2 regions of the Paenibacillus sp. QJM3NY_38 genome follow, and region 1 is predicted to be linked to the other one. Evidence: riboswitches for the same ligand, from Rfam matches in the RefSeq annotation. Region 1 holds a riboswitch; the other holds the start of a gene.

Evidence for each region. A riboswitch is a leader RNA that binds a small molecule or an ion and turns the genes downstream of it on or off. The one in region 1 is predicted to bind cyclic di-AMP.
Region 2: it holds a riboswitch for cyclic di-AMP, as region 1 does, so the genes downstream of both, AC0VZ8_RS30125 (C40 family peptidase) here and AC0VZ8_RS20160 (C40 family peptidase) in region 1, are expected to answer to the same signal.

What each region holds. Positions count from the first base shown of each region.
Region 1 is NZ_CM149665.1:4,384,358-4,399,190, forward strand. Features, by position in the region: gene AC0VZ8_RS20155 (stalk domain-containing protein) at 1-860, shown strand, start outside; gene AC0VZ8_RS20160 (C40 family peptidase) at 1,086-1,562, opposite strand; cyclic di-AMP (ydaO/yuaA leader) riboswitch at 1,566-1,696, opposite strand; gene AC0VZ8_RS20165 (hypothetical protein) at 1,955-2,482, shown strand; gene AC0VZ8_RS20170 (ROK family protein) at 2,877-3,830, opposite strand; gene AC0VZ8_RS20175 (copper homeostasis protein CutC) at 3,866-4,552, opposite strand; gene AC0VZ8_RS20180 (leucyl aminopeptidase family protein) at 4,582-6,042, opposite strand; gene AC0VZ8_RS20185 (ABC transporter ATP-binding protein) at 6,089-7,078, opposite strand; gene AC0VZ8_RS20190 (ABC transporter ATP-binding protein) at 7,075-8,079, opposite strand; gene AC0VZ8_RS20195 (ABC transporter permease) at 8,095-9,003, opposite strand; gene AC0VZ8_RS20200 (ABC transporter permease subunit) at 9,016-9,942, opposite strand; gene AC0VZ8_RS20205 (glutathione ABC transporter substrate-binding protein) at 10,057-11,646, opposite strand; gene AC0VZ8_RS20210 (asparaginase) at 11,741-12,745, opposite strand; gene AC0VZ8_RS20215 (ROK family transcriptional regulator) at 12,774-13,934, opposite strand; gene AC0VZ8_RS20220 (indolepyruvate ferredoxin oxidoreductase subunit alpha) at 14,799-14,833, opposite strand, start outside.
Region 2 is NZ_CM149665.1:6,485,969-6,500,801, forward strand. Features, by position in the region: gene AC0VZ8_RS30110 (heavy metal translocating P-type ATPase) at 1-7, opposite strand, end outside; gene AC0VZ8_RS30115 (ArsR/SmtB family transcription factor) at 154-528, opposite strand; gene AC0VZ8_RS30120 (flavin-containing monooxygenase) at 656-1,693, opposite strand; gene AC0VZ8_RS30125 (C40 family peptidase) at 1,828-2,304, opposite strand; cyclic di-AMP (ydaO/yuaA leader) riboswitch at 2,308-2,441, opposite strand; gene lgt (prolipoprotein diacylglyceryl transferase) at 2,697-3,602, opposite strand; gene AC0VZ8_RS30135 (disulfide oxidoreductase) at 3,994-4,443, opposite strand; gene AC0VZ8_RS30140 (DsbA family protein) at 4,444-5,127, opposite strand; gene AC0VZ8_RS30145 (cytochrome c biogenesis CcdA family protein) at 5,234-5,947, opposite strand; gene AC0VZ8_RS30150 (cytochrome c oxidase assembly protein) at 5,992-6,849, opposite strand; gene AC0VZ8_RS30155 (ArsR/SmtB family transcription factor) at 7,142-7,507, opposite strand; gene lpdA (dihydrolipoyl dehydrogenase) at 7,591-9,000, opposite strand; gene AC0VZ8_RS30165 (CadD family cadmium resistance transporter) at 9,034-9,669, opposite strand; gene AC0VZ8_RS30170 (class I SAM-dependent methyltransferase) at 9,696-10,367, opposite strand; gene AC0VZ8_RS30175 (heavy metal translocating P-type ATPase) at 10,687-12,834, opposite strand; gene AC0VZ8_RS30180 (ArsR/SmtB family transcription factor) at 12,836-13,204, opposite strand; gene AC0VZ8_RS30185 (MerR family transcriptional regulator) at 13,385-13,780, opposite strand; gene AC0VZ8_RS30190 (hypothetical protein) at 14,090-14,353, shown strand; gene AC0VZ8_RS30195 (arsenic resistance protein) at 14,603-14,833, shown strand, end outside.

The DNA.
Region 1 (14,833 bases):
GCTGGAATCAGGCGACTCGCACGGTCTCCCTCGTGTCGCCGCAGCGCGAAATGCATTTGAGAGCCTTTTACGCTTTGCAATCTTTCCAAGAGCGGGATCTCGTAGCCTCCATGAATTCAGTCGCCTTCGGCTGGAGCCGCATTGATCGGGAAGGTCAGTTTACACTTCAAGGCGACGAGTATCGTCTGCCTGCGGCGGCCGGCGACGTTACGCCGCAATCGATTGTGGCAAACGCAGCAGATCGGGAGATTAAACCATATCTTATGGTTTACGCCTTGGACGGAAATGGTGAATTAACCAAAGTTCTGAGCGACAGCAGCCTGCGCCAAAAGTCCATTGAAGGCATCACAGCCGCGGTAGCGGAGAACGGATTTGGCGGAGTTGTGCTTGATTTTGAAGGGCTCGGTTTTAAACTGGATGCGGTGAAACAGCAGAAGCTGCTCAATGATTATGTCAAGCAATTGAAGACAGCATTGCCCCATGACATTGCCCTATCCTTAGCGGTGCCGCCACTGAACAGCGCTTATAAAGGCTATGATTACAAAACACTGGCCTCCATCGCCGATGACCTGATTGTTATGGCTTATCAGTACAATCCGGTCGGAACCAAATCTCAGGTTCCCGAACCGAACAGTATGGTGGACCAAGCGATTCAGTCGGCACTCCAAGCAGGCGTCCCGAAGCAGAAGCTCCTCCTCGGCATCAGCCTATTTAGCGAAACCGCCACTTCCGTGGACGATAAACTCGGCTTGGCCAAACGTTATGACCTGAAAGGTGCTGCTTTTTGGCGCCTAGGCTTGTTCCGCCTCTATAACAATGGAATGGAAGCTGCCGTGAATGCCTCTGTTGTTAAGGAGTAACCGAACACCCCCTTGTGGGATGATAGCTTTTAGTAAGAAAAGCGTCTATCGACGTACCTTCACAGATGACAGACCGCAGTTAGTAGAAGTTTTTCTTGCGATATCAGAAAGTCACAAGCTTCGAAGTTTATACTTTCCAATATCTAAAAAAGAAAGCCTGACAAGGTCATCCCTTTGTCAGGCTTTCTGGTTATGTATCGTACCCTAAATGGCTGCGTTATCCAATTAGCTTGCGCTTCCTACCAGCTTTGCATAGTTTTCTTGACTCAAAACACGACGTGCCGTGACATAACGCGGCTCGTAATAGGAATCGCTAAGCTTGCTGATTCTGACTCCCTTGCTGCTGGAAGCATGTGCAAATTGTCCGTCACCAATGTATACGCCTGCATGGGAAATTCCGCTACCGCTTGTATTGAAGAATACCAAATCTCCAACCCGCAGATCTTCACGATCCACATGTTCGCCCGCTTTAGCCTGGCTTTGGGAAGTGCGCGGAAGATCAATATCGAAATTTCTAAACATGTACAGTATAAATCCGGAGCAATCAAACCCGCTGGTAGTTGTTCCGCCCCATTTGTATGGAGTTCCTACCAATTGCTTCACTTGATACTGAAAATTCGGTTGTTGATCAGCAAATGCTGAAACGGCACCAGAAGAAAAAATAATTGCAGACCCTAGCAAGGTGATGACAAACTTCTTCAAAATATGTTCTCTCCTTCGATGCCTACGGAGTTAGCTAAGGGTTCGGTTGAAGGTTCCCTATACTCTCTATACAAGAGTAATTCACCCAAGACGGTTCCCCCGTTTTCACAAACGAAATTCGGCAAAATTCATTAACGTTTTGTAACCTTCTCTTAATATAGTATACAAGCAAGGATGCTGTCAATCATATCCTAAAAATCTATCGTTTTATGTTCGGAGCTGTCGTAATGATGAAGAATTTCGGTCGGATTTTAGTTCACCCTCTCACTCAGTCATGACAATTATGTAACTCTGTTTTTCTTTTCGCGCTGCTTTTTTAATTAATCTAGCAACTTTTTACAAATCTTTACGTTTACATAATAGAATGAAATTAAAGAGGTGATCCATCACTTATGAGTCAAATAACGATGGCAGAAGCACTAGCTGTCCGGGCAGCAATTAACCGTCTCATCAATCAGTTGATGTCGGAACGCTTGAACAATAGCAGCACGATCATTGAAAAAGGGGAGACGGCGGAATACCCTACGCGCAGCGTGGATGCCATTACGGAAGAAATCGAAGCGGCCTCGGCGGATTATAGGAAGCTGGATTTGCTGATGGCAATCTCCAATACCACGCAGACTATTCCCTGGAACGGCTCCGACATTACGATCATGGAAGCGATCGAGCTGGCCAAACAAATACGCAGCGATATTGGACAGCTTGCCCAACTCGGCTCCCGCAAGAAGCTGGAGCGCCAGAGCAGCCGTGGCAGCGGAGACGGTGCCATAACGCTGTTCAACGTCGCCTTATATGATCCGGAGGCTTATCAGGCGCAAGCCCGCAAGAAGGAACGCGAGGTAACCAAGCTCTCTTCGCTGATTGAGCATGCCAATCATACATCTCTGATTACGTTTGACGCATCCAAGTACATGGAATAGCGACAGCCGCCGGCTCCAAGCCTGCAGGTCACCCCACGTGCGGGTTTGGAGCCGGCGGTTTCCGCCGGCGGGCGGGAAAGTGCGAGCAACCGTTTATTGTTTGTCGGATACAAACAAACCTAACCAGAAACCAAAAAAATCGACTCAAGTGCAAACGGATGACGGTTTACGGTTCACTCCTATCACTTGTTACTTGTTACGGACTTATGACGCAAATAAATGATCGCTCCGTTTCCCGCTCTCTCTATAAATAATTGGAAAGCCGCCCTCAGAAGGGCGGCTTTTGTTGATTTCTCTTTAGCTAGGTAACTTGATACTACGTCGTCATTCCGAGCGCTCTTTCTGGTATCTATTTATCATTGATCCTATTCGTATCATTCTCTTCAGGCCTATGCTACTGGAACAAAGCCGCAGCTCCAACCAGACCAACATCGTCCCGAAGTCCTGCAGGAACGATCTCGTACGTCCCTAAATAGGACGGCATGACCAGCTTATCCGTCATTTCCCGCAGCTGCGGGAACAACAGCTCACCAGCTCTGCTCACACCCCCGCCAATGACGATGCGATCGGGGTTAAAGCTGTGAATGACGTTAACCAGTCCAAGCGCCATGTAATAGATGGCACGATCAATGACCTCCACTGCAACGGGGTCTTGAAGACGTTTGGCCTCGAATACATGCTTGGCGTTCACTCCCGCATCAGCTGCAGCCAGTTCTGATATGACACTTGGCTGGGTAAGCATTCGCTGGGATGCTGCGAGTCCGATGGCTGTTCCAGAAGCAAATACCTCCCAACAGCCGTGGCTGCCGCAATTGCACTGCGGACCGCTGGGATCAATGATATGGTGTCCCAGTTCCCCAGCAAAGGAACTGCTGCCCAGGAACAGCTTCCCATCCAGCACGATGCCTGAGCCGATACCGGTGCTCAGCGTCACGTACACCATGTTCGTCGCCCCTCTTCCAGCACCTCTTACATACTCTCCCCATGCGGCTGCATTAGCATCATTCAGCACCTGAACTTCCGTATGCAGCTCACGTTCCATCCATGCTTTGAGGGGAACATTCGTCCATTGCGGCAGATTCGTCCCGTGAATGACAATGCCCTCCCGGCTGTTAACCGTTCCCGGCGAAGCCATGCCAATCCCTCGGAGCGATTGGCCGCCCGAGACGCTGCGAATCATATTCGTAATTCTCGTAACCACTTCCTCGGCCGTACGGGCTCCTGCCGTCTCCATTTGCTCCCGGTTCAGCAGCTGTCCTTCGGAATCAAAGAGCGCTGCCGCGATCTTCGTACCCCCAAGGTCAACGCCAACCACAAATTCTTGCTGTTTATTCAATACGGTTTGCAATTTTTGTTCACCTGTTTCCGATAGGTTTGCTACTTCTATTGATGTAAGCTGTCAGCCAATGATCGCAGCTCAACCGGATCAATGGGCTTCAGCCCTGATCGGCCATACCGGACAGCGGAGCCGAAATGCACCTCGCTCACGCCGGTCTGGTCGATAAAATCATGTATGATTTCCCACTTCAGGCCATTGCCTGCCAATATTTTAAGCTCGCTTCCTTCCGTATGTTCCACGAGCTCCCGAATTCTCGGGATGGCTTGCGGTGCAGGCTGCGGTCCGCCAGACGTTAGGACGCGGGTAACCGACCGGTATTTCTGCAATGTACGCAGCCCTTCGAACTGATCCTCCAATTCATCAAAAGCCCGGTGGAACGTGACCTGCATATCCCCTGTCCATTCCAGCATTTTGACTAAGGAGACCTCGTCAATCTTTCCTTCCGGAGTCAGCATGCCGATTACTACGCCAGCTGCGCCTGCCTTGCGGATCGCCTTCACCTCCGCGATCATGGTAGCTATATCATGTTCGTTGTACACAAAGGATCTGCTATGAGGTCTGACCATGACATGAACAGGAATCTGAACGGCTTTCACAACCTCTTCTACAAGCCCGATTCCCGGCGTAAGCCCGCCTTCGGTGATCGCCGTGATCAATTCCAGGCGGTCCGCGCCATTCTGCTCTGCTGTGATGGCATCATCCACGCATGTTGCGATTATTTCAAGCAGCATCATCGTCACTCCTTATTGAAGTTGATTCTTTATGCATGGGAAAACTGCTTCTCCACATAATCCGCGAGCAATCTCGCGCCGTATCCGGTAGCACCCGCTGCGGAATGAGGGAATTCCCGTTTATACTGGACCGTGCCCGCCATATCGATGTGCACCCATTCCATGGAATCCGCCACAAAATGACGGATAAACAGCGCAGCCGTTATAGCGCCAGCCAAAGTGGACGTACCGACATTTTTCAGATCGGAATAATCGCTTCTAAGCTCTGATTCGTACTCGTCCATCAGCGGCATAGGCCATACGCGCTCTCCATTACGCTCACCGATCTCAACCAAATCGGCCGTAATCTGTGGGTCGCCCCAGATGCCCGCAATCTCCAAGCCCAATGCGGCTCCGACATTACCGGTGAGGGTTGCGATATCAATCACTTTATCTGCGCCAAGATTCGCTGCATGCAGCAGTGCATCGGCAATGATCAATCTGCCCTCCCCATCCGTATTGGCGACCTGAACGCTTAAACCGTTCGGATAATGAACGACGGAAGATGGTAGCATCGCATCCGGTCCCGATAAATTATCCGCAACGGCGATCAGCGCCGTTACGCGTACCGGAGCTTTTTGCGATACCAGAATATCCATGGCACCCACGACCGCTGCAGCGCCTCCCATATCCATACGAGCATCGCTGATGTCTCGGCCGATTTTAACGTTCATACCGCCCATATCAAAGGTTACACCTTTGCCGATGAGTATAATATGAGGGCTCTCCTTCTCGGAACCCGCCCCATTATAGGCAATCTCAATCATGGCAGGCTCATGCTTGCTGCCGGCTCCCACGGCGATCAGACCGTTCATCTGCCGATCATGGAGCTCTTGTCCGCGATACACATGTAGCTGAACGGGTGCCTTCTTGAAACGGTCCTCAACAACCGCTACGAACGCTTCCGGATTTAACGTTTCCGGAGACTCATTCACCAGGTCACGGGTGAACTGCGTCCCTTCGATCCGGATTTCTGCCGTCTGTATAATGGCTTCCAGATCTTCACGGGAAAGCCCCTCCCAGTCTTCCAGTCGAAGATGAAGAGACAGGGATTGCAGATTGGCCGTGACCCCGCGATGCTTATTGAATTGATATAGTCCATACATCCAGCCTTCAACCCACGCCTGGAGTTCATCCTCTATCGAAATCCGGGAAGATGCCCCGACGCCGCGGACTGAGGGGCGAATCAGCGCTGCGCTTGTTTTATTCTCCTTGAGCAATGCTCTCGCGGCTGATGCGCCTGTTCTGCGCACTTGCTCCAACGTCAGCTTTGAACGCTGCCCCATGCCGACAATTAGATCATCCGCTTCTTGATCGGAGCGGCCAAAGAACCACGTCAGCGTCATGCGCTGCTTTCGAGATTCCGTTAAACGAAAATGAGACTCCTCGCCCTCATAAACCACATAAATCGAAGTATCTGCCAGGTGAGCTTCATCTATTGTGATGTTCATCGAGCCTTCCCTCCTCTATAAGAGAATCATCGCTGTTAAGCGTTTGTTAAGCGTTTTTCATGATTTCATCGTCATATAAATGGCATGCCACCTGATGGCCCGGCTCAACCTCACGATAGACCGGCGTAATCTGTTTGCACACTTCCATGCAGGAAGGACAGCGTGTATGGAAGCGGCAGCCTGTCGGAGGATTCACCGGACTAGGCAGATCACCCTTCAGAATGATCCGTTCCTTCTTCTGCTTCGGATCCGGAACGGGTACCGAAGATAGCAGCGCTTGAGTGTAAGGATGCAGCGGGCGATCATACAGCGTATCTTTATCGGCGGTCTCCACGAGCGCTCCCAAATACATGACGCCGATTCGGTCGCTGATATGCTCAACCACGCTGAGATCATGGGAGATGAACAGATAAGTCAGGCCGTATTCCTCTTGAAGATCCTGCAGCAGGTTCAGCACCTGCGATTGGATGGAAACATCCAGCGCGGACACAGGCTCGTCGGCAACAATTAGATTCGGACGCACGGACAGCGCTCTGGCAATGCCGATCCGCTGCCGCTGACCGCCGCTGAACTCATGAGCAAAACGCTCGGCATGGAAACTGTTTAATCCGACCGTTTCCAGAAGCTCGCAGGCCAGTTTGTCCCGCTCTTTGGTGCTCAGCTTGGTATGAATCAGCAAGGGCTCCGCTACCAGTTCTTTGACTTTCATCCTTGGATTAAGAGAGGCGTACGGATCCTGAAAGACCATCTGCATGTCTTTGCGCAGCGGGCGCATCTGATTCTCGTTGTATCCGCTAATATCCGTTCCGTTAAACAGCACCTCGCCGCTATTCGGCGTCAGCAGACGGGTCACCAGGCGGCCGGTGGTCGATTTGCCGCAGCCGCTTTCGCCAACCAGACTGAAGGTCTCGCCTTTATGGATCGCGAAGGAGATTCCATCCACGGCACGAAGCTGCTTGGATGTACCGAAGAATCCTTTTTTCACCGTGAATGATTTCTGCAAATTCTTTACTTCTAATAGAGGTGTTTCTTTCATGCGGTTTCTCCTCCCTTCGTGTGACCTTCCTGTGTCAGCCAGCAGCGGCTCTTGCGATGTTCATCATGTGCGACAGGGAGAAGCTCCGGCTCCTGGGAGAGGCACTGCTCCATGACGAACGGACATCGCGGAGCAAACTTGCAGCCTTGCGGCATGTTCCGCAGATCCGGCACATTCCCTGGAATGGATTCCAAACGGCGTACCTTTTGTCGAAGCTTGGGCACTGAATGAATGAGCCCTTTGGTGTATGGATGCTGAGGGTTCTCGAACAGCTCTTCAACCGTTGCCTCTTCCACGACCCTGCCTGCATACATAACAACCACCCGGTCGCACATTTCGGCCACGACGCCAAGGTCATGGGTAATGAGCAGCATGCCCATTTCCTGCTCGGTCTTGAGTCGGTTCATCAGATCCAGGATCTGAGCTTGAATCGTGACATCAAGGGCCGTGGTCGGCTCATCGGCAATCAACAGCTTCGGATTGCAGGACATCGCCATCGCAATCATGACCCGCTGCCTCATACCGCCGGACAATTGGTGCGGATAGTCATCCACGACCTCGTCCGCCCGCGGAATGCCGACTAGTTTGAGGGAGTCGATGGCATGCTGCCGCGCTTTCTTGCGGCTATATCCCAAGTGCAGCATGATGGATTCCTCCAGTTGTTTCCCGATACGAAGGACGGGATTCAGGGATGTCATCGGTTCCTGGAAGATCATGGCCAGCTCGTTTCCGCGATAACGGCGCATTTCTTTTTCCGACATTTGTACGAGATCCTTGCCCTCAAAACTTACCGAGCCCCCGGATATTCGGCCGGGCGTATCCTTAAGAAGTCTCATGATGGACAGGGAGGTCACGCTTTTGCCGCATCCGGATTCACCCACGAGTCCAAGCACTTCGCCTTTATTGATGTGAAAATCGACCCCTGCTACGGCAAGCACCGATGAGCCATCGCGTTTGAATTCCGTTTTGAGACCCTTTACTTCAAGCAATGTTTGCGTCACGATCTATCCCCCCTATTAGTTTTTGGTCTTCGGATCAAGGGCATCATTCAGTCCGTCACCGATCAGATTGAATGCAAGCACAGTCAGGAATATCAGAAGTCCCGGGTAGTACACGATATGCGGTGCAATACTTAAGTAATCGCGTCCCATACTGAGCATAGCGCCCCAGTCCGGTTCTGTCGGCTTGGCCCCGAGTCCGAGGAAGCTTAACGAAGAAGCTGCCAGAATGGCGCCGCCGATTCGCATCGACACGTTGACGATGATGCTGGGAACCGTCTCGGGAAAAATATGCTTCCATATAATCCGGTTATGCTTGGCCCCCATCGATCTTGCCGCCTCTACATATAAAGACTCCTTCGCGGAGAGTGTTACACTTCGGATAATTCTGGCAAACGACGGTGTGCCAAAGACCGCCACCGCGATCACCACATTGGATAATCCCGGCCCCAAAATCGCTACGATTCCAATGGCTAGCAGCAGGTCAGGAAAGGAAAACATGACGTCACTGCCCCGCATAATGAGACGGTCGATCCAGCCGCCATAATAGCCGCTGATCAGGCCGAGAATCGTGCCAAGAACTGCGGATATGAATACAGCACTTAAGCTGACCGCCATGGTCAACCGTGTTCCGTCAATCAAGCGGCTCAGAATATCGCGGCCGTACTCATCCGTGCCCGCCCAGTGGGCAGCCGACGGGCCTTGCATCATCGCATCGTAGTTGGGCTCATTCGGAGGATACGGAACGATATGCGGACCGATCACCGCCAGCACAAGTAGTAACAAGATAAATCCGCTTGATATTACGGCAAGCTTTTGCTTCATGAATTTAGATGTAAACGCTCTGAATTTGCCAGTTGCCTGGCTCTTTGCAAGCATATCCTCCGGTACGGAGGAATGGACCGTCACTGTTGAATTGTCGCTCATGGGTTCCCCCTCCTATTTCGATGCATACCGGATTTTTGGATTCAGTACACCGTACAATAAATCAACAATCAGGTTAATCAGGATAAATTCGGCTGCGAACAGCAATAGAAGCGCTTGAATCACGGTGTAATCCCGGAACGCGATGGAATCTACCAAGAGACGCCCCATGCCGGGAATACTGAATACGGTCTCAACCATAACCGAACCGCCCAGCAAAAATCCGAACTGCAGCCCTGCAACGGTTACGACCTGAATCAAGGAATTGCGCAGCGCATGCCTTCCGACAACGACGAATTCCCGCAGACCCTTCGCGCGTCCGGTCCGGACATAATCCTCGCGCATCGTTTCGAGCATCGACGTACGGGAGTATCTCGCCAGCATGGACATAATCCCGGCCCCTAGCGTAAAAGAAGGCAGAATATAGGATTGCCAGCTGTCGACACCGCCTGTTGGAAACCAACCCAGCTCAACGGAGAAAATTTGAATCAGTACAAGACCAAGCCAGAATCCTGGCAAGGAAATACCGGATATTGCAGTCAACATTCCGATATAGTCCGGCCATTTTCCGCGATTGACGGCAGATATGATACCAATGATCAGACCAATAACCAATGCCCAGCCAAGGCTGGTAAAGGTCAGGACAATGGTCGGGAAAAACCGGCTTTCCAACATGTCCGTTACCGGCAGATTGGAAGTAACAGATACACCCAAGTCACCCTTCAACAGATCACTCATGTAGTTCACATACTGCTGCCATAGCGGCAAGTTTAAGCCTAGCTGCTCTCGAATCCCGTTGATCTCCTCAAGGGTGGCATCCTTACCTGCAACAAGTCGTGCCGGATCTCCAGGAATAAGGTGAATGAACATAAATACAAGAATGGATACAACGAACAACAGCGGGATAACACCCAGCAGCCTCTGAATTGCATATCTTCCCAAAGGATGTGCCTCCTTTCAACATGCCTGCTTTTAAAATACGATGGGCCGCTTCCTTATTGATTCAAGAGGCGGCCCACCACAAGGTATACGTTTAACAAGCTCTTCGCTGCCTGATTATTTGACTTCTGCGTTGATCACGCTGATCGATCCGTCCGGAAGGGCTTTAACGCCTTCAAGATAAGCTCTCTTGCCGGTAATGACCTGATCGACCCCGAGGAATGCCCAAGGAGCATCTTCCCAGATTTGCTTTTGGATGTTGGCATAGATTTCTTTTGCATCCTCAGCTTTGACGGATGCGTTGGCATCCTTGATCCATTGGTCTACATTGTCGTTCTTATAGTAAGCGGTATTGGAACCAGCCGGAGGGAAGAACTCGCTGCTGAACAGACCTTTGGTTGCGCCGTCAGCATCACCGGACGAAGGTGACCAACTTACATACCACATTTGAATTTTTGCGTTTTCCGGCGTAGCCGAGTTAATCTGGTCGGACAGGGTTGCACCCTCCATCGATTTCACGTCGACTTTGATTCCGACAAGAGCCAGCTGCTGCTGAATGAACTGCATGCCTTTCATCGTTTCGGAATCATTCTCTCCCCAGAGCTCTGCTTCGAATCCGTCCGGATAGCCTGCTTCCGCCAAGAGGGATTTTGCTTTCTCCAGATCGTAATCATAACCGGATTGCTCGGAATAGTGCTGTGTCATGGAAGACATGGAAGACTTCAACTTCGAGCCCAGTCCGGATTTAACAACTTTAATGTAAGCATCTTTATCGATTGCATAGTTGATGGCTTGACGAACCTTCAGATCGTCGTAAGGCTTCTTCATGGTGTTAAGGGTGATATAACGAACGATCGTGGAATCGATCTTGTCAATGACGATATTGGAATCACCTTCTACTTCGGACACCTGCTCAGTCGGCATAGGATAAATGAAGTCCGCTTCGCCCGTTTTCAGCATCGCGATCCGGGAACCGTTCTCCGGTACCGGTTTGAACGTAATGCTGTCCACCTTCGGAAGACCTTCTTGCCAGTAATCCTCATTCTTTACAACAACAAGGCGGTCACCTTGAATCCATTCCTTGAACTTGTATGCTGCCGTACCTACAGGATTCTTCGTGATGTCAGCACTTTCTTTGAGCGCTTTCGGGCTGATCATCAGCGCCATCGCGGTCTTGTTCAAGAAAGCGTTGTACGGCTGGCTAAGGGTGATGACAACCGTGTGGTCATCTGGAGTTTGAACATCGGCGACGGCAGAGAAGCTTTTACGCATTCTAAGGTTGTTCTTTTCATCCATGATGCGATCCAGGTTGGCTTTTACGGCTTCTGCGTTGAAATCCGTTCCATCATGGAATTTCACGTTCTGGCGCAGATTGAATGTGTACGTCAGGCCGTCTTCACTGATCTTGTAGTCTTCAGCCAGTACAGGAACGAGTTCCATCTTCTCGTTGAAGCCCATCAAACCTTCGTACATCGTGCGTGCACCGGAAATGGAGTGCGTGTCTCCGGCATTGTGAGGGTCAAGCGTAATGAAGTTGGCGTTAATCGCAATGACAACATCTTTGTTATCTTTTGTCACCGGCTTGCTCTCTTCGCCGCCTTCACTTGCCCCTTTGCCGCTTCCGCTGTTTCCGCCGCAGCCTGCCGCAACAATCGTAAATGCGAGCAGCAGCATGAGCAGTGACCATGTTCTACCTTTGAATCTCATTGTTTTACTCCCCCTTTGATGTAGTGAATATCTATAGATTCACTCGCCGCTTCAGCATATAACTTCCTGCCGATCGCCTTGAGTTCCTCACAGCTTAAACATTCCATTCGTACACCGCGCGTCGCTTCCCAACCAGCGTACCGCCATCATTGAAAATCTCATTCGGAACCAGCGCATACAAGCGGTCGATCGTAGACTGATCGCTGTAACCCAGGCGCTCCAGAATAGAAGCGATGATGCATGGCCAGACTTGCTCGGAGCCATCGGACACTTTAAGCGAGATCGCCAAGCGTTCTTTCCGAAGACCGATGCCGTACACGCCCTTGGCGCCGCCCTTGGCAGTCAGATTGTGGTCCCGGAGCAAGGCTGAGCACACAAACTTGGTGTCTGCAATGATATCCGGATACTCATTCATCCGTTTTGCCATTCTGGCAGCTGCTTCCGCCGTCTCTGCGTCCTCGATCAAATCCGGGCAAGCCAGCTTAAGGAAGCTGTATCCGATACGGTCCAGCGGAAGCGCGAAGATGGGAAGGCCACAGCCGTCAATGCCTTGCGGGATCGAGGAAACTGGAACCTCGGCAAAATAAGCCAGCGTCTCAATGATCTCTTGCTGAACCGGATGCTCCGGCTTGTAATACGTGCTCTCGTCCCAGCCCATATGCTTACATAGGGCAATCAAGCCGCTGTGCTTGCCCGAGCAGTTATGGAAGATCCGACGTTTGTCCTCATGATCCCTATGGCGCTGCGCCTTGGCATCCTCGTTCAGTGGATAAGTTGCGCAGCAGTGAAGCGCTTCTTCCTGAATCCCGGTTTTCTTCAAAATAGATTCCAGTGCATCAATGTGGAAGCTTTCACCACGGTGGGAGGCAGCAAACAATGCCGTTTCTTCCCCAGTTAGTCCATACACTTCGTCAATCCGGCGTTTCATCACAGGTATGGCTTGAAACGGCTTAGCCGCTGATCTCAGAAAAGTCATATGATGCGGATCACCCGCTGCGTAAACCACATTACCGTTCTCGTCTACAACACTGATCGCTCCGTAGTGGATGTTCTCCAGTACATTCCCGCGATATTCCTCTACTAATGGCACAAATCCCATGATGTTGCTCCCCCGATCTCCAGATGAATTAATTCAGTTGAAAATAACGATCCTGCGCGACAAGTCCCGATCCGATGATGACCCCATGCTCGTGAAGCTCGGAGCGGACAATCGTAAAGGAATCCTGAAGCGGTTCCCAGATATACTGTGAGTAGCACAGATCGGTGATCTCTTCGTAAACTTCAGGGAACTTGTCCAGGATCTCGCCGCTCAATATGACGCTGTCCGGATTATACATGCTGACGACGTTATTAATCGTAATCGCCATATACGCAAGGGCTCTATCGATTAAATAGGTCGCCCATCGTGTTCCAGCCCGTCTTTCCGCGAACAGTTCCTCAATCGTACGAACGGGTTTAATCTTGCTGGCTTCCGACAACAAGGACGGTATATTGATATAGGTTTGGAGGCAACCGGCTTTTCCGCAGTCGCACATCATACCTTCAGGGTCCACCGTCGTGTGTCCGATTTCCCCTGCGCTGTTGGTCACCCCGCGGTAAATCTCCCCTTCCAGGATCAGTGCTGAGCCTACGCCATTACCGAACCCAAGGAGGACCGTCCGGTTGGAGCCGTATGCCGATCCTTTAAGCTGCTCCGCCAATGCCTTTACCTTCAGCTCATTGTCTACGACCGATTGAAGCCCGGTTAATTCCTTGAGTCTCTCGGCAAGCCTCACATTCTTCCAACCAAGCTGTACCGAGAAATTGACCACTCCGGCATCAACATCGATAATGCCCGGCAGTCCCACGCCAATCCCTACCACCCGTCTGCGATCGATATCGCATTCCGAGATGAGTTCTTCAATGGTGTCCGCAATTCGGGCTACTGTGGCTTCTGCCGTATCCTCCGGCGATCTCGGAAAACTGCCGCTGCACAATACGCTTCCCTGAACATCGATGAATCCAATATTGGCTTGATGGCGATCAAGCTCAACGCCAATCGAGATGACCGCCGTATCCAGCAGTCTTATTAAGGAGGACTTTCTTCCGCGTCCGGCCGAGGCTTGTTCTTCGGTTTCGTGAACGTACCCTTCTTCCGTCAGCTCCGATACGATCCGGCTGACCGTTGTCGGACTCATTCCCGTCTGTTTGGCAATAGCTGCTCTTGAAATCGGCTGTTCGTTCTTGATGATTTGGAATACTGTGAGTCTGTTCTGCCGCTTCATAAAGTCTTGATCATGCTTTTTCATGAAGACATCCCCTATTTAATTTCACCAGTAGATTAATAAGATCATTTTTTCAAATAAAACGATCCGAAATCATCAAAAAACCGTGATTATTATCAAGTTTATTATTTTTATTCTCCAGTGATATTAATAATAAAACGTGTTTTGTAAATGTGTCAATATATATGACACATTTAAATTATTATTTTTTTGTTTCTGGAAATGTAAGTGTTTCACTATTTTGCGAAAGAAATTCAATCTCGTGTATACATACAAATGACCACGCTGCGCGCACAATATGACATCAACTTGACGCAGAATCTTCTAAAATGTAGATAACACCGCCCTTTCAACTCATGAATAAAGCCACCCAAGAAAAGAATGATTGGAACATTCTTCATCCCGGGTGGCTTTAATTGGAAGAAACATGTCATATTTTCGGTAGGGTCCTAGGTTTTCAGGTGCTTCCTTGCACGATCCGCCCATAACGAATTAAACCACCCGAGAAATTAATTCGAGGGGCCTCGAATATCCCGGATGGCTTATGTATTTAGAACACGTATTTTTGATTAACGCATGAGCGCAGCTTGAACATCGCTCTATTTTCCGACTATTAATCGTAGCCGCATTTATTTGATCGCATCACATATAGATTTAGAACTTGTAATCCTTGCTCTTCTATATTTAATCATTGAATCTTTAATCTCTTATCTTTAGTCTTTTGATCTTTCTTCTTGAACTTTCCCACCAGCGGAGGTTTGAGGATAGCCGATCCTTTGGGAGTCCGTTTCTACCTTGCCTATATCCATTCCGGAAACGGACGGACAACAGAGCGGATAGACTCAAACCGGAGCGCCCGATAGACTCAAACCGGAGCGCCCGAGCGCCCTACTTGTTCTTGTAATATTCAACCGCTTTATCGA
Region 2 (14,833 bases), 2.1 Mb from region 1:
AACACATGAACAATTATTCATATGTTATTTAAACTCATTATATTCAAATGAAAACTTAGTTGTCAATTATTTCGTACAATCTCCTCTAAATTAGGTGAAGACTTTTAAACACATCAAAAAAAGCACCAGCAGCTGACTGCGGGTGCTTTCATGTTAATCTCCATGCATTGTATGTTGTAGGGTTTGTGTAAAAATTTGCTCGATGTGCGTATCATCCAATGAATAAAACACCGTCTTGCCCACTTTACGACGTTTTACGATCCTCATATTACGAAGGTATCGCAGTTGATGCGAGATCGCTGACTGTCCCATCTCGAGTAATACAGAAAGATCATGGACACATAATTCTTTCTGCAATAAAGCATTGATCAATTTAACCCGAGTAGGGTCACTGAATGCTTTAAACCAGTCTGCCACTTGAACAGCTGCATGCTCATCAATCATTCCGGCCCTAACTTGTTTTAAATCAGCCTCAGACCCAAAACATGATGTGTCACAATCTTCAATCAAGGGATCCTTCTGCTCCATTCTGTAATCACCATCCTATTTACCATTACCACTTATTTTATAGCAAAGGCACAAAAAACGAAAGGATTACGATTAACAAACCGAATTTTGTCAGAAGAAAGTGTCCCGAACTACTTCTACCCCATTTTTATTCTCTCAGCAGGTGCTCAACAATTCGCTGAGCATCATACTTCACCCATCCAAGCAGTGCTGATCCTCTAGATGTTTGCCACGGTAAGCCAACAAAGTAGAGCCCTTTTACAACAGATACACCTTCTATATGATCGATATACCCATCTTTAAATGCCGCTTCTATATCTATCCAGTGATCATCACGTTTAAAACCTGTAGCCCAGATAATGTTTTCGATATGTATGGGAGATTCTTCGTTCTGAAAATACACCTTTTGATCTACTATCTTTTCGGTCCTTACATGAAGTCTTATCCTTCCTTGTTGAATGAGCAGCTTTAACTCTTTTCCATAGATCTGTTCTGGCATTGCATGCAACCATTTACCTAACTTACTTTTGCGGTTTGCTGTTAAAAAGCCCACCTTGTCGAAATACCAAAAAATACTCTTCCCGAAAATATGTAACGGTTTATACTGGATCTCACCGCTTGCAGACAGATGCACTTCAAAATCATCTGCCAACTCACTGGCAATTTGGGCCCCAGAGTTTCCTGCTCCTACAACAAGAACAACCCCTTCCTTGAGTTGGTTCTTATTTCGATATTCAGAAGAATGTAATTGTATAACTGCATCACCAAGCTTGTCATGAAAAGAAGGTACTAGTGGCTTCTGAAAAGGACCGGTGGCTACTATAACTTTTTTTGATCTAAATGTACCCTCCGATGTGGAGACTTCAAAGATTCCATTGTTCATGGTTAATGATGTAACTTGTGTATTACTTTGAATAGGAAGCTCTAAACGATTCGCATAATCTTTCAAATAATCGGCAACCTCATTTTTATGTGGTAAACCCTGAGGATCACCTTGAAAGGGAACACCTGGTAGACTATTATACATTCTTGGCGTAAACAGATGAAGAGAATCATAGCGATCTCTCCAAGAGTCACCAACCTCCTTGTGACCATCAAGGATGAGAAAATCCACAGATTTTTGTTTGAGATAGTAAGCAGCCGCAAGCCCGGCCTGACCTCCACCGATGACAATAACATCTAACATATAAAGATTTTACCTCCTATAGTCGTTTTATTTAAAGTATCATATGAACATTCATTCATCAATTGCATTGTTAAATTTCACTGATCATAAAAAAACAAGTCCTCATTCTCATGGACTTGTTCATTAAAAACCATTTAGTTGTAACTTCCGACCATCATCGTGTAACTCTTTTGACTAATGGTTCTTCTTGCTGTTACATAACGTTGTTTGTAATAGGATTCTGATAGGCTACTTATCCTTACACCCTTACTACTGGACGAATGTGCAAATTGACCATTACCGATATAAATTCCAGCATGAGATATTCCCTTGCCACTTGTATTAAAAAAAACTAAGTCCCCCGGTCTCAGATTAGCTTTAGACACGGGAGTGCCAACTTTGGCCTGGGCTTTTGATGTTCGTGGTAAATCTAGATTGAATTTATCAAAAATGTACAGAATAAAGCCGGAACAATCAAAACCACTTGAAGTTGTACCTCCCCATTTATATGGAGTTCCAACGACTTTACTTACTTCAGTAGTCAACTTAGGTTGATTATCTGCATACGCACCGGTTGCTCCCGAAGACAATATAATGGCAGACCCTAACAATGACAGTAAAATTTTCTTCAAGATGTTTTCTCCCTTCAATGCCTACGGAGTTAGCTGAGGGTTCGGTAGAAGGATCCCTATACTCCCTGTACTACAAGAATAATTCACCCAAAAATGGTTCCCCCGTTTTCAAAAACGAAACTCGGCATAATTTATTAATATTTTGTAACCCTACATAATGTAGTCTATTTTTTTCCTATTGTCAATCTTATCTTAATAATTCATTAAATCCATTAATAAATGTTCATATTTGTTCAAATCCCCGTATCTATCGGACTTATTCATCACATGTATTCGAAAAGAATTCGTTTTGAACGCAGAAACAAATAAAACAATATTGTAATACTTTTGCAAAGGCTCGAAATTTAAAATAGCAGTTGAACCAAGTTCGACTGGCTCTTGTATTAAATTTATCAAGATCTATTACTGGCGATTGGGTCTGCATATCGTTCCTGATGTTTTCTAAACCTTCGGTGTGCCATGAGGCAAATAGCAATTAGGATAATCAAGACACTTAACAACTGCGAGACACGAACTGTACCATAACTCATTTCGCCTTCCTGGAACATAAGCCCCATCGGTGACCAAAGTAATTTCATCAAATCTGCAAGCCAGTTAGAGGCAAACCAGGCTAAACTGTCGGTACGCAGTCCTTCGATAAAAAACCGTCCGATGGAATACCAAGTGAAATAAGTCAAAAATAATTCTCCTGAACGTAGAAAAGGCTGGCGTCTCAACCATAAGAGCAACAACAAACCAACCAAATTCCAAATGGACTCATACAGAAAGGTCGGATGATAATAGACACCCTCGATATTCATTTGATCGACAATAAAGTTAGGCAAGTGTAGTGTTGTCCTAAGAAAATCCTCAGATACTGGCCCTCCATGAGCTTCTTGATTTATATAATTTCCCCAACGCCCGATCAATTGTCCTATAATCAAACCAGGAGCACATAGATCTGCAATACGCCAAAAATTATAGCCACGTATACGAAAGAAAAAAATCATAGCAACGATCGCTCCGATTAAAGCTCCGTAAATGGCGATTCCACCGTTCCATATTTTGAAAACGTCCCAAAAGTTATCGCGGTAATCTTCCCACTTGAATATGACATAGTAAGCTCTAGCCCCGACGATAGCCGACGGCACGCCAACTAGCACCATATCCAAAAAGAACCCTGGATGGATCTGATACCGCTTGCCTTCTTGAATAACAACGATTAGACCAATGAGAGCTGCTACGCTTAAGATAATTCCGTACCAGTATAATTGGATTGGCCCTAATCGAAATGCAATTGGACTAATCGCATCGAACAAACCCTTTCACCTCAATCCCATATCGTTAGTAACCGATAATATTGAGTAGTTCATAATTAATGATGAAATTTCGATTAAACATCCTATATTTAAATAAGGAAGGCGATACATGTTGAACAATGATTCTTTTCTTTCACTTCTCAAGCCTAGGATTATCATCTTAAGCTCACTGTTACTGTTTACTATGATTAGTATCGTTTTTCTGACGGATATCTATTTTATTCATTTCAACAAAACCGTTCATTTGATAGCACATTATATCAGTCCGTTTATCATTCACTTACTGTTATCCCTTTTTGTAAAGAACAAGGTGTCCTGGTTACTTGGTGCAACGCTGACAACTATTATCTCACTAGTACTGATTCTAGTAGTCGTTTTGGTGTTTTTTTAGCTAGGAACCTAATCTTGGACTCACACCAGTCTCAGATCTTGTGAGTGCCATTAAAATTGTAATTAAAATAAATGCTACTAAGGCGAGAAAAGGAATGGTTATAAAACCGAACCAGTTAATGTATTGTACATTACACGGCACCCCGTTCGTGCAGGGCTTGATTGCTGCAAATCCAGGGACCTTCTGCTCCAAATAATGAAATAAGGAAACGCATGCTCCAAAAATCGAAAATGGAAGCACATATTTTTTTATGCTTGTCTCACTGTAAAAGGCCGCAATTCCAAGAATGATACTGAGTGGATACATTAGTATTCTCTGATACCAGCACAATTCGCAAGGAATAAACCCCCTTATCTCGCTAAAATAGAGGCTTCCAAGCGTTGCTGTAAGTGCTACAACCCAAGCTAAATATATTGTTTTGTCACGTACCACTACTCGATCCCCTCCCATCTACTCCTTCAGTTGCGCATTGATTAAGGATGATATCTCCTCATAATCAAACGGGTTCGTTACCATAACATTATTGATCATAATCGTGGGTGTTTGTTGTACATTATATTCACGGACTAATTCCTCATCTAAAGCAACTTGGTCTTCGATCTGCTTACTTCCCATATCTTCTTTAAGCTTCGCTAGATCGATATTAGGTGTATATTCTTTAGCAAGCTCCAGCGCCTTTTCTGGGGTTAGCCATGCGTTATCATGCTGCTCTGTTTCAGGTTGTGCATTAAATACTTCATGATGAAATGTCCAATATGCGTCAGGATCCTGCAGTAGTATTGCTTCTGCAGCAAGTGCGCCTGTTTTTGACTCATCACCATGAAAAAGAACATTAATATAGGAGAATGATGCTTTTCCTGTTTCGATAAAGTCCTTCGAGAGTTGTGGCATTATATTCTCTCCCCAGGCTTTGCAGGAGGGACATTTATAATCTCCAAACTCCACGATAGATACCTTTGCGTTTTTGTCACCTAGAGTAGGCTGGTTTTCCGTGGCCGGTGGGTTGTCAAATACCCCTTCCGAACGATTTGATGGTTGGCTGTTCTGGTTTAACAATACCAAAGCTACCACCAGGCCCACAAAAATGATGGTGAAAATAACTAGATTTTTTGATGATTTCTTCTTATTATTCATGTTTCACCTCAGCTATTTATTCGTTTAGTTGCTTTTTTTTTTAGATGTTTGCTTACTTGCCGTTTTATATGTTTATCACCGCCTTAATTCCAGATCTCGAACTACATCAAAAACCTGTAAACCCGCCGTATAGCCCGATTAACCATATGGTGATTTTGGTCATTTGATCTGTGTAAAGCAATATTCCGGTAAGAACCATCATCGCCCCGCCAATTTTCATCATTAGTGAAGAATATTTTGAGATCCATTTTAATCTGCCAATAAAAAAGGCCATAATGAGAAACGGAATCCCAAACCCTAATGTATATGCACTTATGTAACCCACTGCCTTCTCAGGGTTTGTTACTCCCATAGCTAAAACGGCTGAAAGAATGGGTCCGATACACGGTGTCCATCCTGCAGAGAATGATAATCCAACTAATATCGATCCAAGATATCCTGACGGTTTATGCTTAAATTGAAACTTCCTATCTTTCATTAAAATCTGTAACTGAATAACTCCTAGCATGATTAATCCCATTACAATCACTAATAATCCACCTAATTTTTGAATCAATTCGCGATTATTCGAGAACAAATCTCCTACTAAACTGGCTGATAACCCTAATGCGAAAAAAATGACAGAGAATCCTAGCATAAAGCATATGGTATGAGCAAAAGCCTTCTTTTGCATGATCCCCTTACCATCCTTTAACTCCTTAACAGAAATTCCGGTAATGTAAGATATATAGGATGGATAGAGCGGAAGACAGCAAGGAGATATAAAAGACAAAAATCCTGCTGCAAATGCTATCCATAGAGTCAAGTTCTCTGGGCCCATGAGTTAACTTCCTTTCTACAACGAGAAGCCATCAATAATCGTAATTAATAGTTATTACGTTGATTCGGTGAGTCATATACAGCTTCAGCAACTTCAATGGGGTCATCATGTTTCTCCTTTCGGTACCATCTTGCAGAAATGATTGCCAGTGTGACTACAAATGCTGCCTCTTGCGTCATTTTCATAATAATTCCGCCTAATTGCTGATCATCAATTGGACTCAAAAATGAAAATAGTTGGGGAGCATTCACATATGGATCATAGAGAATGTTGCCGGCAAAAATTATGGCTACACATGCTGGATATAACAGGATTGAATTCGCTGCAATATACCCTAACTTTTTTACATTCGATAGTTTATCAAGTTCTGGTACAGGGCACATAAGTGGCCACCACATCTGAAATGATGCAATTACTAACAAAACATGATATAAGCCTCCTAGGAATGGGATCTCCATCAGCTTATTAAAAACAACTGGGAAATGATATAAGGATAAAGCAGAGTTAAATAGAAACATGGCTAAGATAGGTTGATTAAAAAATGAGAGAAACTTCGAGGAAAACTTGGAATTTAATAAAGGGCGTATTAACCATGATGGCGTACCTAAATAAAAAAACAGCGGCATAATAAAGTATAATAAAGCTTGCTTCAGCATGTGAGCGCTAAATAACACATGATGACTAAACGCATTGATGGGACTTCCAACCGCTATATAAAACGTAAACAAACCTGAAATAAACAATATTTTTTGTCTGGTTTTAACTGGTTCACTTTCATAAAAGCGGTTACGTAATGGACCAACATATAACAAGTAGATTACAGATAATAAAACGGTTATAAAAAATACGAGCGGACCCCATAATTCTGAAAAACTAAAATGTGTTAATACACTCTGGTTCATCAATGGCAAAACTCCTTTTCCATATCAAACAGTTAAAAGACTACACAACATAGTATATTACAAATTAAAGATTACTGGTTATTACAATTGTTTGTCAACTTACTGAACTGAATATAATATGTGTATTTACCATTTAATTTTAGGACTCGACAAGGAAATGAACAAAGAAACGGGAAGATCTGCACTCTAAGTGAGTTCAATCTACCCGTTTCTATTCGTCAATTAATATGAGAAATCACAAAATTTACAGATTCATTTGAACAGAACTGGTCCTCTTTGGATGATTATAGGCTCAAAACTGAATACTTTCTGACTGATGGTCTACAGCTAGCTTTATCAGCTGCTTTAACTGCATATCTTCTAGTGAGTAAAACACAAGTTTTCCTTCTTTGCGGTATTTCGCAATCCCCATATTTCTAAGCAGTCGTAAATGATGGGATGCTGTCGCCATTGTAGAACCAATAATATTGGCCACATCGCAAACGCACAACTCATCCTCATCGCATAAGGCATAGGCGACTTTTAACCGTGTAGGATCGGCAATGACCTTAAAAATTTGGGACATATTTTGAAAATCATGATTACTCAACTTTGCTTTAACACGTCTCACTTTATCTTCATCGTAACAAAATATATCGCAGGTATCCTCTGTTGACATGTGTAACACCTCAATCTCATACTCATTTGAGTATTATCATATTTCAGTTACGGATGGTTGTCAAAAAGCCAATATACAGCAAACTAAATATGAATAGGATGTCCAAGAGCCACTTCAGCTGCTTCTGCAGTCAATTCACCAAGTGTTGGGTGAGCATGTATTGTAAGCGCAACGTCTTCTAAGGTTGAGCCCAGTTCAATGGCTAATGCGATCTCCGGAATCAGATCGGATGCATTGGTCCCTACAATCTGTCCACCTAACACCAGGCCTGTCTTCTTATCCCCTACTAGCTTTACAAACCCTTCAGCTGAGGTCAAAGATAAGGCGCGTGCGTTTGCAGCTAGTGGAAACTTACCCGTCAACACATCAAAGCCTTGCTCTTTAGCTTCGTACTCGCTTAGGCCGACCGAAGCGATTTCCGGATCAGAAAATACAACGGAAGGAATCACTTTATAGTCAAAAATACTTGGAAGTCCTGCAATGGCTTCTGCTACGATTTTCCCTTCATATGAAGCTTTATGAGCCAACGCCGGTCCTGGAATAATATCTCCAATCGCGTATATATGTGGTAAACTGGTTTGACCTGACTCATTGACTTCAACAAGTCCTCGTTCTCCTATTTTGATACCAATTTTATCGAGACCAAGTTCACCATCCGTATTGGGTCTACGACCGACTGTAACCAGTACATAATCAGCCGTCGCTTGTCTTTCTTCATTATTTACTGTAAACGATACGGTGACTTCTTTCTCCATTTGCTCAGCTGACTGTGCCATCGCATCCGTATACACAGTCGCACCCAACGAACTTAAGTTCTTACTTATAATGCGTGTGATATCCTTTTCGAATCCTGGCAATATGGTACTGGATCCTTCTAGTACCGTGATTTCTGTTCCGAATTTTGCATACATTTGTCCAAGTTCAATACCGATATAGCCTCCACCAATGATAATGATACGCTTTGGAATTTCAGTGAGGCTTAAAGCTTCCGTCGAGGATAGGATACGTCCTCCGAAAGGAAATGATTTTAATTCAATCGGACGAGAGCCTACAGCGACGATACAGTTTTCAAAATGAACATGATAGCTTTCCTGCTTATTAGATACTTGTACTTCACGGTCACTAATGAATGTTGCTTCCCCTTTGATAACCGTAATTTTATTTTTCTTCATCAGCGACTGGATACCTGACTTCAGCCGATCAACGACTTCCTTCTGCTTCCATTGCTGAATTTGGGAGAAGTCAATTTCAATATTCCTTGCTGTTAATCCGGGTATTCCCGAATTATGCATATGCTCGTGTTTATGTGCTGCCGAGATCAACGCTTTGGACGGTACACACCCGCAATTCAAACAAACGCCGCCTAGTTCAGACTTTTCAACCAATAATACTTTCTTCCCGAGCTGAGCTGCTCTGATTGCAGCCACATATCCACCTGATCCTCCGCCAATTACCAACAATTCAAAGTGCTGATTTGCTTGATTCATCCTAATCTCCTCCATCTCGTTTATAAAAATTTTGTATTATTAATTCCATAAGCTTCTGACAACATCTAAAACATCACCATGAAGCATGATGGATATACCCAGAACGATAAAAACGATTGGAATGATAACATTACCGTACTTTTGCAATATCTTCACAATAGCTGGGAAACTCGCTAGACGATAACCCAAGAAACACCAGACAGCTACCATAACCAAGAAAACAATCGAGATATAGATGAGTGAATCACTACTTTGGGTTGTAAAAAAAGGGATATATATTCCCAGGTTATCTCCACCGTTTGCAAAGGTAATCGCTGCTACCTTAGCAGTCAATGGACCAAAAAAACGATTACCGGATAATTGAGACTTTACATCACCCAATTTCTCGAGTGCTTCCTCTGCTTCATCTTCCTCTTTGGTAAAGAACATTCGAATACCAAGATAAATAGGTATCAAACCAAGGAACCCAGCCCACTCTGGTGGTAGAAAAGTAAAACCAAAGGCGCCAAGAAGGCTCAGTATCACTAAAAGTCCGAACCCAAGGTACTGACCAATCACAATTTGCATATGACGCACTTTATCAATTTGGGCAAAAAAGATCATGAGGATAAAAATATCATCAATGTTGGTTACGATAAAGGTACCAATGGCCGATAAGAGTTGTGTAATAGACATGGATGATTCTCCTTTCTATATGGGGCTTAACTACACTTCTTTGCTTTATATAGCGAAAGACTCCCATATAAGGTTGTATATTGTGTTGTTTGCTTTATCGTATGGAATCCAGCCTTTAGGATAAATCCAGGTAAAAGTCCCTTTACATTATCCGTGGTGGTTGAAAATCCATCGAGGATCTGAATGGAATAATATGCAACACGCATAATGCCATTTTTCGCTCTCCCCCAATCGGCGATATGAAGCTCTCCTTCTGGTTTAAGTACTCTGAATATCTCCTTTAATGTTTGGAGCTTGTTTGTTGTGGTTAAATGATGAAACATTAGACTGGTGACCACACAATCAAATGAGTGATCAGGGTATGGTAATTCGTACGAGTTCCCTTGATCAAACTTAATATTTACATACCTCTGCGCGGCCTTTGCCTCTGCAATTCGAAGAACATCGGGATCAATATCAAGACCGGTGACCTCTGATTCAGGATAGCTTTGTTTTAATTGCACCGTTAATGTACCGGTACCACACCCAAGATCAAGTATTCGTTGTCCTGGATAACTTTGAACTTGTTTGATTAATTGGTTTTTAAATGTAGACTCTCTCATCGTCCAACGTAATACCGAATCGTAAAAAGACGTGAGCCAGTGAAAACGTAGAGCCGGAATATAATCCGATTTGGTTTTGTCGTTTCTCCTCTTCATTGATCTACCCCAATTCATTGAGAAATCAATAATCAAACAATTGTTTGAATGTGTGATTATAATACACCATTATTTTCTATTAGTCAAATGTTCGTTTGATAGTTTCCTGCACAAAAATGGATTATTTCCTGATCGGATTATCTTGTCACAAACGAAAAGACACACATACCAATGTGTGCCTTTTTAAATGAAAAGAAGCTGTAATATTACTTCGCATGGAGAAAAATCTCGCATCCAAATAATGTAGAGCCAAGAATCTCCTTGGCCCCATTAGAAAAAGCGACCTTCCTGAATTACACGTTGAAGTCGTAACTGTGTGTTATTCTTTCACACGCATGAGTCGTAATCCATTCAATGCAACGAGGAGAGTAGCCCCCATGTCTGAAAGAATGGCAATCCATAACGTTAACCAACCGGGTATAACAAGCAGCAAAGCGATGAGCTTGATGGCTAATGCAAACGTAATATTTTGTTTGATTATCGAGAGCGCATTTCGGCTTAGTTTAATTGTGAAAGGCAGTTTTCTTAGGTCATCCCCCATCAAAGCCACGTCTGCAGTTTCGAGTGCCGTATCAGTCCCAGCTCCGCCCATGGCAATCCCGACTGTTGAAGCAGCTAGTGCGGGAGCGTCATTAATACCGTCTCCAACCATGGCAACATTTCCGTATTCCGATCTCAACTGTTTAATGAAGTCTAGTTTATCTTGAGGTAACAATTCGGCCTGTACATCCGACACGCCGACAGTCCCAGCGATAGCCGTGGCCGTACCTTTGTTGTCACCCGTAAGCATAATGGTTTTTTTAATACCAAGTTGATGTAATTTTTGAATAACACCCTTACTGGAATCGCGAACTTCATCTGCCACAGCAATCACAGCAAGAATATTCTGTTCTGTACCAACAATCATGGCCGTTTTCCCTTGATTTTGGAGGGACGAAACCAATTGCTCTTGGTCAGGAGTAAAATGAACGGTTTGCAGTTCCTTAAAGAGTTTTGGATTTCCAATATAATATGTCGTTCCGTTAACGCTACCCTTAATGCCCTTGCCTGTTATGGATGAGAAATCCTCAACCATAATGTCCGAATAAGAAATATTGGATTCTTCTGCTTTTCTCATGATCGCAGAGGCGAGTGGATGTTGAGAACGATACTCCAAGGCAGTAATGATAGAGAGCAAATCTTTTTCATTAGCAGCTTTATTCAATACATTAAAATCCGTAAGAACAGGAACACCTTTGGTGAGCGTACCGGTTTTATCAAAGGCAATTGCTTTTAAAGCACCCATTTCCTCCAGATATACGCCGCCTTTGATGAGAACGCCCTTCTTCGCAGCATTCCCAATGGCCGACACAATAGAAATCGGCGTGGAAATAACCAGGGCACAAGGGCAACCGACAACAAGTACGGATAAGCCTTGGTAAATCCATGTAGTCCAATCTCCACCGAAGAATAATGGTGGGATCACAGCGACTAATGCTGCCACAATCATAATGATTGGTGTATAGTACTTCGCAAATTTGTCAACAAAGGCTTGCGATGGAGCACGTTCACCCTGTGCTTCCTCAACTAAGTGGATAATTTTTGCAATCGTCGTGTCATCCACAAGTTTGGTTACTTTAACTTCAAGCAAACCTTCTTCATTTAATGTACCGGCAAATACGTCATCATCTACTTTTTTCTCTACAGGGACTGACTCACCCGTAATTGCTGCCTGGTTTACTGCAGAATAGCCACTAACCACAACACCATCCATGGCTATCTTTTGTCCAGGCTTAACGATCATGATATCGCCTAGAGCGATGTCATCCACATGTATATTCATCTCCTGCCCATTACGTCTCACCAGGGCTTCTTTTGGTGCAATATCCATTAGGGAACGAATGGACTGTCTTGCGCGATCCATCGAGAATCGTTCAAGAGCTTCACTTATCGCAAAGAGAATGACTACAATTGCTCCTTCCGCCCATTCCCCAATAACTGCGGCACCAATAATAGCAACTGTCATCAGGGTTTTCATATCAAACTCAAAACGCATCAAGTTTTTAAAACCAACTTTAAAAAGCGAAAATCCGCCGATCACGATAGAGGCAGCAAAGAGCAAGGATGTAATCAGGTTTTCCTCACCGTTTACCATTAAGGAAAGGTATCCGAAAACAATCAGTAAAGCCGCATTCAATAACGTGCTATGCTTTTTATAAAATGGTTCCTTTTCTTCTTTGTTAGAGTCTGCTGTCGCTTCCCTTTGAGCCTTTTCTGGAGCAACCTTAAGATTCTCAAAAGCACCGGCCTTTTCAAGTTCTTCGATCGTTGTGTTACCATACACGGAAATTTTGGATGCACCGAAATTCACCTTGGCATCTTGTACTCCCGGAAGCTGTTTCACATTATTCTCAAACTTCCCTGCACAATTCGCACATGTGAAGCCTTCTACACGGTATACATTTTTTTCATCTGTTGATTCAGCCATATTACTCAACTCCAACAACCTCCTTCTGATGCTCAATCGCGATACGGATGATTTGTTTCAATTGGGCATCCTCCATTGAATAAAAAACAAGTTTTCCTTCTTTACGATATTTCGTAATACCCATGTTCCGCAGCAGCCGTAAGTGATGAGATGCCGTTGCCATAGTAGAACCAATAATATTTGCAACATCACATACACATAACTCATCCTCATCACAAAGTGCATAAGCCACCTTCAGCCTCGTTGGATCTGCTAAGACCTTGAATACTTGAGCCATATCTTGAAAATCATGTGTGTTTAGCTTTGCCTTCACTCGATTGACCTTATGCTCGTCATAACAAAAAATATCGCATGTATCTCTTGTTTCCATAGATGCACCACCTCACTCAAATGATTGTTTGATTATTATAATAATCCTGCGATCATATTTTGTCAAAAGAAAAACCTTAATTCTGTGAAATTAATGTACAAACAAAAAAAAGCCTGATTCATAGGCTCTCTTCAAAGTAATTTTTGTACATGTAACTTGATGTCGTTTATTATCTTTATTTTAACAGGATCCGTTATTTTGAATTTTCATTAAACATTCCGACCAAGAAAGGCATTTGCAGTTTAATCCGTTATCTAGAATCTTTATCATGGCATTAATTTGTTTCTTCTTTTCCTCAAGTTGAGAGCGTTTCAACTTCGCCATATGCTCCCATCGATCTGAAAGAGAATCATCCACTTCAAAACCTTCTAATAAAACGACAATTTCCTGTATTTTAAATCCTGTATGCTGGGCGACCTTAATAAAATTAATGCGGTCAAATAGCCTTTCATCATAGCGGCGCTGACCGCTTCTCCGTTCTGGAGCAGGTAGCAAACCGACCGATTCATAATAGCGTAAAGTCGACGTATTCACACCAGCCTTTGCCGCCAACTGACCAATGCTAAGCTTTGTCATTAAATCCACCCCTTGACTTAAAGTTAACTTTAAGTTTTATGATTTAATTATAACTCATTCTGGATAATGAATTACTAATCTTAGGCTAACACGAGATCAATATTGTACTCGCGGAAACTTAGCTCGAGGGTGGAGCAGCCTAGAGCATTGCACATTTTTGAACCTTATGAGTAGCTGTGTGTTGGCTCTCCTTTTTGAAATATCGGTGCAGTTATTTCATCACCGCCGCCATAAGGGCAACTAAATCAGTTCGTATAAAGGTCAGGATGCATTTGTAATTCTTGTGCTATTTTGAAAGGAGCTAAAAGTATGACTAAAGAAATACCTATTTCATGTTGTCACACAGTCTTTACAAAGGATGAACGATTTGAATACAAAAGTATTTGGGGCAAATTAGAACTAAGAAGGCTCAGTATTACGGAGATTGAAAAAGGATACCAATATCTTTTCCCTGGTGATTCAGAAACCCTACGGCTTTTAAATGAATGGATTGGCATGGAGAGAAGATGCTGTCCATTTTTAACTTTTACGGTGATTGCAAACAATGAAGAGAACCGATCAGGCTTCAATTAACTGGGAACGAGGAAGTAAAAGCATTCTTACGAAATGAAATTGATGAAAATATAAAAGCACTTACTACGTTGAGCAAAGAAACGAATAGCACCTGTTAACCTTATTTCCGATCGTCTTTGTTGAGCTTTTAATTCTTGACTAGCCATAGTAGACATGATAATTTCGGCTTTAGTATAGACATCAAAAACAGTTGTGAAGTTTAACGTTATTATTTTGCGATAATCAAGCACAAGTGAAATGAGGATTAAAATGGTCTCAAGAGAACAGTTAGAAAAGAATCAAGTATGGCTTTATGCTCTGGTATTAATTCTTGCTACTGGAATAGGTTTATTATGGCCTGAAACAAGCGCAAGTTTTGATCGTGTGATTTCAATTGTACTTGCCATATTAATGTATGGAATGTTTACGCAAATCCCTTTTTTCCGCTTAAAAGAAGCACTATCAAATCGACGGTTCATTTACGCACTACTTATGATGAAT